2 regions of the Paenibacillus sp. KACC 21273 genome follow, and region 2 is predicted to be linked to the other one. Evidence: predicted binding sites of a transcription regulator. Region 2 holds the regulator's gene; the other holds the start of a gene.
What was found. The regulator NrdR, encoded in region 2, represses ribonucleotide reductase genes. The targets are predictions, from matches to a motif close to AACACNATATATNGTGTT.

Region 1 (5,387 bases), 680 kb from region 2:
AATTGAATCCATGACATTTTATCATCAGACAATGGAATTTCATCATCCGTCCAAAATTGCATAATATTTTGATTCCAGAACATCATTGTGAAATCATCATCAGGACGGTTCCAGTTCACAGCTTTGATAGGTCCAGTCATAAGTTAAAATTCCTCCTTTTAAACATTGGATACTACTTATTGCACTTTGGTAAAAGAACACAAGTATGTACTCAAACGGTACAGCCTACATATCGCCAAGCGCTTGCTGAAAGATATGATACCGGGCAAAAATCATGGTTCATTTGAATCCGATCGTGCTAATATTGCCAAGCACGTAAAGCATACAAAAAAGCCTAAAAAGGCTTTCTTGTATACTGCATAACTATAGATATTATTTTATAATCAACTACCGAAAAAGATTATACCGAGCAAGTAATACACTCTTCTACGCTAAGCAATTTGGTACGTGTATAGTAAAGTGATTTTAGACCTTTGTGTGCTGCATACAGGTAATAACGAGCCAATTGACGAGTCGTTACATCGCTACCTACATGAAGTACTGTTGAAATTCCTTGATCGACATGATTTTGGATTTCAGCAATCAGATCCAATACTTTAAATTGATTCATTTGGTAAGCAGATTTGTAGTAGAAATAGTTATCCTGTTGCATATATGGCATTGGATAGTAAGTCGTTGAGTTCGCATACGTACGAGTCTCAATTTGTTCTACAATCGGCATTACGCTAGATGTTGCATTTTGGATATATGAAATACTTGCTGTTGGCGCAATTGCCAAACGGTAAGCATGATATAGACCATGTTTCATTACATCAGCTTTCAGGTTTTGCCAGTCTGCTGGTGTTGGGATATACATATCGCCGAACAAATCGCTTGCACGTGTTGTTGCTGGACGATAATCAATTTCTAAATAACGATCAAAGTACGTTCCTTTTGCATATTCTGATTTTTCAAAATCAGCAAAAGTCGTTTGACGATCACGAGCAATTTCCATACTTTTCTCTAATGAGTAGAAATTCATCATCATAAAGAAAGTACGAACAAAGTCTCTTGCTTCGTCACTTTCATACGCAATTTTGTTTTTAGCAAGGTAACCATGCAAGTTCATAACACCAAGACCCACAGAGTGCATTTCACGGTTTGCTTTGGCTACACCCGGTGCATTAGCGATATCTGTCATATCACTAACCGATGTTAGACCCATAATTCCTTCATGAACGGATTCACGAATTTTGCCAAGTTCCATGACGTTTACCATATTAAGTGAACCCAAGTTACAGCTAATATCGCGACGAATAACATCATCTTGACCATAATCAGTAATCTCAGATGTTTCTTGTAATTGGAAAATTTCTGTACACAAGTTAGACATACGAATCGATCCGATATCTTTTAGTGCATGACCGTTATTCGCATTACTTTTGTTCATAATATACGGATAACCGGATTCTAATTGTACACTTGCGATTTTGGTTAGCATATCACGAGCACTCATGATTGCTTTCTTTTTGACACGATCATCAGCAAGCAATGTATCGTACATTTCATCGATATCTAGATCATCCAGATATTTACCATACGCTTTGTATACACTGTAAGGTGCGAATACATGCAATAGTTCATTATCTGCTGCTAATTCGTAAAAGCGATTCGGTACAACAAGACCGATTGACAATGTTTTGAGGCGTGTACGCTCATCTGCATTGATTTTTTTGCTATCCAAGAACTCCATAACGTCCCAGCCGAAAATGTTGTAATACGCTGCCCCAGAACCTTTACGTTGACCCATTTGATCTGCATAGGAGAAAGCATCTTCCATCAGTTTCAATACAGGCATAATTCCTTTTGCTGCACCTTCAACACCTTTGATCGGCTCACCGCGTCCACGAAGTTTGGACAAGTTAACCGCTACACCGCCACCAATTTTCGATAATTGCATACAAGTGTTTAGTACATGGTTAATCGAGTTCAAAGAGTCATCCATTTCTAACAAGAAACAAGAGACCATTTCACCACGACGACTTTTACCTGCATTCAAAAATGTTGGTGTTGCTGGTTGTAGACGTTGTTCCATCATGGATTTGGCAAGAGTTTTGGCATTATCCGCATCCCCGCGTCCCAAGTGAAGCGCCACGACTGCGACACGATCCGCATAATGTTCCAAGTATTGACTACGGTCATTCGTTTTCACTGCATAATCTGTGTAGAACTTGGAAGCCGCCATATAAGATGGAAATTGGAAATCATAACTGTGTGTAATCGCATATACTTCTTCTACATCTTGAGAAGTATAGTTTTTGTACATATCTTCATAATAATCGTTATCGATCATATAACGTACTTTGGTTTTGGTGTCCGGGAAGTTGATACTTTTACGAGCTACCTCTTCCATATATTCTACAACTGCTTCTTTATCTTTATCCAAACGGAAAAATCCACTCTCGTCCCGTTGCATCAGTAAGTTGTTCAATTCAATATGCCGCAATTTTATCTACCTCCTGTTGAAATCGTTGTGCGTCTCCTGTTGTACCTGCTAATTCGAACTTGTACACAACCGGTACATTATAACGTTCTGAGATTAGATCAGCACTCCGAGCGAATTTGTCTCCCCAATTACGATTGCCACTTGCTGCAACTCCGATCAGGCGATTGTGATTTCTCTCCAAAAAATGAACTACCTTATCAGGAATCTGACCAAATCCAGTTGTGTACGTTACCAGTACAAAAGGTTCATCCAACGTCAGCGCCTCATCAATCTGTACAGCTTGTACAGCAGGTAATTTTAATTTGTTGATAAATCGTTTTACATTGCCTGTTTTGGAATCATAAGCAATTAGCATGGTTGTGACATCTCCTTCTCGGTTCAATATGTAGTACTGTTCATCCGTTCAATCACTATATAAATACAGATAACAATGATCTAATATCATATAAGTGTTATCTACTCTAGCACGTATAATTAGCTATAACCTATATATTACCTGCTCAAACATCATAACCGCAATATATAGAAGGCTTTATCAAAGATATACGCTATATATAGTGTTGTCAATAGGAACTGAAGGTCTACATCTCGGCCCAAACATGCCTTAAAAACGGTCTATTTTTTCAAAATATCAAGTAAAACGGGCACTTCTTTGAACACGTATTTTACATACATCGCGATAATCATTTATAAAAAAATAATTTTCTTGACATACTAGATATAGTACATATCGTTTAACTTTTGCCGAACATTTCCAGATTATGCAGTGAACATAAATTCACTCTAAAATGAACATAAATTCCGGTCTATTTAGACGCTCAAGTATAAAACTTTAGCTGTTATTGAACAAAAAAGCAAATAAAAATTTCTTTAATTTAAGAAATCTTAGCATAGAAATACACAGGAGAATTACACATGCTTTTTGTATTGTATTTATTACCATATATTGAAATAATTAAAAGCGAACGTGGAATCGCATACAATTTGAATAGGAGGATATGTGTATGAAGAAAATGGGTTACTTCTTGCTTTTATCTATGCTTGTTCTTGTCAGCAGTCTTTTTCCACCAGCATCATCTTCGGTATCGGCAGCAGATTATACTCAAGGGGTTACTACATCCGGGACAACAGCCACTATCTGGTTCTCTTCCAACGTAAATACTTCCTGGGTCGATGTGCACTACTCGGTGAACTCGGGTAATCTGCAAAATCTACGAATGACCTATGACAGTGGATCTAAACGTTATGTACAAAATGTCGCCAGTGTATCATCCGGTCAGGTGATTCAATATTCATTTACGTACAATAATGGAACAGCCGCTTATGACACATCGAAATTTAGCTATACAGTCACAACAGGCTCAACCCCACCTCCCAATCCTGGAACAGGTGACAATTCGATCTACAGTATCCCAGCGTCATCTATACCAAACGCTACAGGGAGTGGAGCATTATCTTTCAAATTATTAAATGGTACCAAAGGTGCTTATGCTGATAATCAGATCTATTGGGGGATTCTAGGAATTAATCCTGCCACCAAACAATGGAGTTATCTTGATAACAACGGTCAATTGAAACCGATCTCGACGGCTCTCAATAATGCGACAGGGCATTTAACCAAGAACGGAGTGAATTACGCTAACATTTATAGCACGATCAGTCAGATCAACTGGGTGAGTATGCCCAAAATTGATTCTGGGCGGATGTTTATCTGCGTAGGCTCTCCATGTTATATCAAAACATATGATGATGGATTCGCAGGGCCTGATATTAATAATACAGCTGATCCGAACCGTAATATCTATTTTGACTTTGTTGAATTTACTGTAGACGGTACAGGATATCATGGAAATACTACTCGTGTAGATGGTTTTGGATTTCCTTTACAACACCGCCTTGTCAATCGTGCAGGTAATTATGATCAAACAGTAGGTGAATTGGAATCCGAGACACGTGCAGGTCTATTTAGTAAGTATCGGAGTGAAGTTCCGGCTGCCTTCCAATCTCTTGCCGATGTACAAGCTCCGTATCGTATCGTAGCACCGATTCATGGCGCATTCGGGGTAAATGGTACGCAAGCTAATTATTTTGCTGGATACAGCAATTACAGCACGCAGGAGATCCTACTATGTAATGGTCGACTGGCAGAGGATTCAGGTACATGTTCAGCGATCAATCGACATGTGTATGACAACCAAGCCAATTGGAATAATCCTGCTCAATATTACAAAGCTGCACCTGCTAATTACTACGCGAAGTTCTGGCATGATCACAGTATCAACCGCTTAGCATATGGATTTGCTTATGATGATTACAATCAACAAGCTTCCTATCTTGAAGTGGGTGATCCAAAAGGATTGATTATCCGCGTCGGCTGGTAAACGTATCTATAATTGCGTGATATAAAAAGCCTGCTTCTACGGTCAATGTTAATTTGACGGTGTAGAAGCAGGCTTTTTTTCAGTGATTGGTTTGTAAAATATCAGGTAGATGATTCTAAAATAGATGTTACAAAAATGTATTCTTTAATTGAGGTGGTTGTTCAAGCAGATGGATCCATGTTGACGTACATTGATGATATACGTAGAGGTGCCTAACGTTTTTTCGATCAATGCTGTATATTCACTAACTAATGTTTTTGGCAAAATAGTCAAAATGACACCTGCAAATCCGCCACCATGTACACGACAAGCGCCTGCTTGCTTTTGCTTCAAGAAAATCTCAGTGATTGCCAAAGCGATCGAAATACTTTGCTCACGGGTATGAGAATCTTGATATACGTTTTGAAGCCATTTCCATGATGAATTACCAGAGCCGGTGATCAACTCTAAGAAATGATCCCATTCGTTCGATTGTAGTGCTTTCACTTGCTCATCCACACGATCATTTTCTTCTAAGAAAT
Region 2 (5,387 bases):
AAGTAATTTTGACATGTGACTTTAAGTTATTATTTAGTGATGTATGGGTATCATTTTCTCAAATTCATATTAGTTCTACTAGTTATAATTTCACTTATTAAAGTGTTTTATGATTACTTATTTGAGAGTGATTTGTTTTGCTTTCATTATCTTTTAATTATTCGTATAACGATGCAGTGTGATGATTTTAAAACTCATAAATTTATTATATTAAAGGTAAGGTGAAAGGTTATGCCGGAATTGCCGGAAGTAGAAACAGTTAGACGCACGTTAAACACCTTGGTTGCCGGCAAAACGATTGATCATGTTACGGTATCTTTACCACGTATTGTTCAATTGCCAGATGATCATAAGCAGTTTGAGATAGAGCTTCAAGGGCATACGATTGAGAAAGTAGAGCGTCGCGGGAAGTTTTTGCGTATTGTGATGGATCATTTGGTATTGGTTTCTCATTTACGTATGGAAGGACGCTATGGAGTTTATACTCAGGATGAACCTGTTGAGAAGCATACTCATGTGATTTTTCATTTTACAGACGGTACTGAACTTCGGTACAAAGATGTTCGTCAATTCGGTACAATGCATTTGTTCAAAAAAGATGAAGATTTGCAGTCGAAGCCACTGATGCATCTGGGGCTTGAACCTCTTGCACCGGAATTTACAGCAGAGCAATTTATCCATATGATGAGCAAGCGCCGTACGATGATTAAGCCTGTATTGCTTAATCAGAAGTATGTGGTAGGGATCGGAAATATTTATGTCGATGAAGCGTTGTTCCGTTCGGGGATTCATCCAGAGCAGATTGCTAATACATTGTCAGCAGAACAATTAACTCGTCTGCATGAAGCGATAGTATCCACACTTGCGGATGCTGTAGAAGCAGGTGGTTCGTCGATCAAGTCGTATGTAAATGGTCAAGGCGAAATGGGCATGTTCCAGCACAGTCTACGTATTTACGGTCGTAAAGCAGAACCTTGTTATGAATGCGGAACACTTGTCGAGAAGACGGTTGTCGGCGGAAGAGGAACACACTTTTGTCCGGTGTGTCAGCCGCTACCTACTCGTCAGAAACATTGAGGTGATATCATGAATATCGGGTTAACCGGAGGAATCGCCACAGGTAAAAGTTCTGTCTCGGCATGGTTATCATCCAAAGGAGCCAAGCTGATTGATGCGGATCTGATTGCGCGGGAAGTGATGATGCCGAATCATCCTGTGCTGGCTCAAGTGGTACAACGCTTCGGCACAGACATGTTGCAAGCAGACGGAACACTGAATCGCAAAAAGTTAGGGGAACATATCTTCACCCATCCCGAAGAACGGAAGTCGCTTGAAGATATTACCCATCCTGCGATTCGTGAATTGATTCAGACACGTACGGTAGAATTAGAACAGCAGTATCCGGATACATTGGTTGTAGCAGATATTCCGCTGTTGTTGGAAGCCAAAGGGGTCTATACGTTTGATCAGATTATGGTCGTATATGTGCCTCAGCCTGTTCAATTACAGCGTCTGATCTCACGTGATGGACTTACTGAAGAACAAGCTTGGAAAAGGATTAACGCTCAGATGGATATTGAGCAAAAGAAAAAAGTAGCTGACATTGTAATTGATAATAGCGGTACCCTTGAGGACACGTATGCTCAATTGGAACAGTTCTGGCAGAGTAAAGGTCTTTCATGAAGAAATTGGTTCGTAAACGATTTCTTTTACCGCTATTCGTGCTTGTTGTGATTGTGGTTTTTTTCAATAGTCGCTGGCTAGGATGGATTTATCCGATAGAGTATAAAGAAGAGATTCGTGCTCATGCTTCTGCTTATGAAGTCGATCCTTTTCTAGTTGCTTCTATTATTCGAGTCGAGACTAACTTTAAGCCCAGTATGGAATCCAAAAAAGGCGCACTCGGTATTATGCAACTGATGCCGAATACGGCGCAATGGATTATGGAGCAAGCACACTTGGACAACATGTCACTGGAAACGGTCAAGCATGAGATCGATCCGAATATTCAGATTGGTACATGGTATCTTAGACAGCTTAATCGTCAGTTCGGCGGTAACAAAATCGCTGTAATTGCTGCCTACAATGCAGGTCCTGGTAATGTAAAATCATGGCTAAGTTCCGGCAAATGGGACGGTACATTAGAAGATGTCAAAGATATTCCTTTCGGGGAAACGAGACATTATGTCCAACGTGTATTATATTATTATAAGCAGTATACTGAATTATACGATGCCTTTTAGATCGAACAAGCACTATGTTGGATTCTGTAACTCATATTTACTCACATCCTGAATATATATGCATGAACTTAACTGAAATGATGTCCGAATGAACGGTTGGCGAGAAAGGAAGTGACGTGAGCAATGAAATGTCCATATTGCAGTCACAATGGAACCAAGGTGCTGGATTCCCGTCCAGCCAATGATAATAAATCGATTCGTCGTAGACGCGAATGTGAAAGTTGCAATCGCCGATTTACGACGTTCGAGATGGTGGAAGAAACACCGCTAATTGTGATCAAAAAAGATGGAAGTCGTGAAGAATTTAGTCGTGACAAAATCCTGCGCGGTCTGATTCGTGCTTGTGAGAAACGTCCGGTATCGGTAGATCAACTGGATATGATCGTCTCTGAAGTGGAAAAAAGTCTACATACTACAGCGATGGCAGAAGTGGAAAGTCGTGCTGTAGGCGAATTAGTCATGGAACAGTTGTACCCTGTCGATGAAGTAGCTTATGTACGTTTTGCTTCGGTATATCGTCAATTTAAAGATATTAATATGTTTATGAAAGAACTCAAAGGTCTGCTGTCAAAAGAAGACGAGAGCGATAGCTCAAATAGCTAATTGCTGTTAGATCGCATTAAGATTGCTAATAAAGGTATGAACGTCTATTGTATATTTCAAAAAAAGAGCACTTCTACAGTAACAAGTAGAGTGCTCTTTTTGGTATATTGCTTATTCTTGTGCTCTTATATTTATACATGGCGATTTCTTTATAAAAGCATGGAAGCGACTACGATTTATGATTGAATCCACATCAAATTGAAGATTACTATTCACGGAGATTTTTAAAATACTTCCGAACTTCTTCTACAAACAGTTGCTGCATACCGCTGTTATATTTTATACGCCGGGGTTGTAAAATGCCAATCTGCAAATGGTGATTTACAGAAGGAAAAGGTAAAACAGTATACGTATCATCTACACTCAAAGAAGACGGTACAATCCCGATCCCATTTAATTGTTCAGCATAAAGCGGAATTAAAGAAAGTTGATTAATTGTGTAAAATAACGGTTCTTGCTCATACGTTCTAAAAGCTTTTTCCACCTGAAAGCGATACTTGCACGACGATTGTCCGATAATCAACAAATGTGATAATAATTCATGTATAGTCACTGCTTGGGTATTCGCCAATACATGATTAGCCGGTATAATTAGCGAGATTGATTCTTGTTGTAAAGGTTCAAATACATAATCGTGAGACGACTCCGAATCTGCACATAAAGCTAACGATATTTTCTCCTGTTGTAGACACTCTTGCAAAAAAGCCGAATTACCTACTATAATCTCACAAGTGATTTTGGGTCGATATTGTCGAAATTGATATAAAATAGCAGGCAAATAACGATCTGCCCATGTCTCTGTGACACCAATCTGTAAAGTACCTATTTCTTCTTCATTCAATTGCTTGGCTATATCACCGACATACCGCCAGTGATGGATTAATTGATCGACTTGTTCAGCAAATCGTTGCCCGGCAGGTGTTAAGGTCGCTTCCCAATTACGATAAAACAAAGTCAATCCTAATTCTTTTTCTAATCGTTTGATCTGGTTAGTAATTGTTGATTGAGCATAATTCAGCTTTTCGGCTGCTCTAGCAAAAGTACCTTCTTGCATCACGGTCTGAAAAGCAATCAATTCTGTTAAATCCATAGTACATCTCCTTAGTACATTTTTCTTTTGCTATCTTCATCGGTAAAATGAATGATCTTTATGATTATTATCTATTATATAAATAAAGAGAATATAGATACAATCATAGTATTCATAAAAGCTTGTATCAGTATCAACCAATTCAATCGTATGGAGGATCAGCGATATGCCATTTACAAGAGTAAGTTATATGCATAATCAGTATAATGCAGAACAGTTACAACAGATGAGTCAGGTTATTTTATCGGCTTTAATCGATTGTTGTGATGTACCGGAGAATGATTGTTTTCAAGTCTTTCATAGTCATCAACCAGAACAGTTTGTATATGATCGACACTATTTACAAGGAGATCGTTCAGATGGATTATTATATATCCAGATTACCTTGAAGTCTGGTCGAGGCGTGGTCAAGAAGACAAATCTGTATAAACAGTTAGCAACAGCGTTAGCACAAAAAGTCGGTATTCGGATCGAAGATGTATTTATCATATTGGTCGAGACTGAATTCGAAGACTGGTCATTTGGAAGTGGACTCGCGCAGATGGTTAAGGAGAACAATTGAATGGATAAGCAGATATTAGGTAAATCGAATATTCCAGTATCCAAAGTAGGTCTGGGAACGATGGCATTTGGAAGATGGATCGATGCATCTGCTTCACAACGTATTATAGATCATAGTCTAGATATCGGTATGACTCTGATCGACACTGCTAACTTTTATGGGAAAAGACAAGATATCGATCATATCGGAGATGGATTAGGCGAGCAGATGATTGGGAATATTCTTAAAGGAAAACGAGATCAGGTTATACTTGCGACCAAAGTAGGCATGCGTATGGGTGAGGGCAAGATGGACGAAGGATTGTCACGCCAGCATATTACACAACAGATCGACCATTCGCTCCAACGTCTGCAAACCGATTATATCGATCTGTATCAAGTACATGAGTTCGATCCTCATACTCCACTGGAAGAAACGTTATTTGTATTACATGAGCTAGTACAACAAGGTAAAGTTAGAGCGATTGGTTATTCCAATTTTGCTGTAGATCAGCTACGTTCTGCTTATGAGATCAGTCATACACATCAATGGACAGCATGTGCTTCGATTCAATCTGAGTTCAATTTGCTTGCTCGTGCAGTAGAACAAGAAGTATTTCTTTACTGTGAGCAAGTGGGTATCGGCAAGATTATTTACAGCCCATTAGCCAGAGGAATATTAGCAGGACGGTATAGATCACTGCAAGACATTCCTGTAGAAAGTCGCCTGGCTAAAGGAGAAGAACGGATTAAGCACTATTTTACCAACGAGAACTTCGCCAAAGTCGATACGTACCGTCAAATAGCAGAAGAAGTAGGATGTACGCTGGTACAGTTAGTGCTCTGGTGGACAATCGAACATCCGCAAGTTGATTCAATGCTGATCGGAGCAAGTCGTACAGCGCATATCA

Region 1: nrdI (class Ib ribonucleoside-diphosphate reductase assembly flavoprotein NrdI) is a predicted target of NrdR. The motif match lies at 3,030-3,047, and genes of this name have one in related genera.

What each region holds. Positions count from the first base shown of each region.
Region 1 is NZ_CP117876.1:4,416,906-4,422,292, forward strand. Features, by position in the region: gene nrdF (class 1b ribonucleoside-diphosphate reductase subunit beta) at 1-140, opposite strand, end outside; gene nrdE (class 1b ribonucleoside-diphosphate reductase subunit alpha) at 401-2,485, opposite strand; gene nrdI (class Ib ribonucleoside-diphosphate reductase assembly flavoprotein NrdI) at 2,472-2,840, opposite strand; gene PQ460_RS19370 (glycoside hydrolase family 64 protein) at 3,490-4,866, shown strand; gene PQ460_RS19375 (galactokinase) at 5,011-5,387, opposite strand, start outside.
Region 2 is NZ_CP117876.1:3,733,120-3,738,506, reverse strand. Features, by position in the region: gene mutM (DNA-formamidopyrimidine glycosylase) at 232-1,077, shown strand; gene coaE (dephospho-CoA kinase) at 1,087-1,683, shown strand; gene PQ460_RS16400 (lytic transglycosylase domain-containing protein) at 1,680-2,243, shown strand; gene nrdR (transcriptional regulator NrdR) at 2,367-2,846, shown strand; gene PQ460_RS16390 (LysR family transcriptional regulator) at 3,055-3,936, opposite strand; gene PQ460_RS16385 (tautomerase family protein) at 4,103-4,498, shown strand; gene PQ460_RS16380 (aldo/keto reductase) at 4,499-5,387, shown strand, end outside.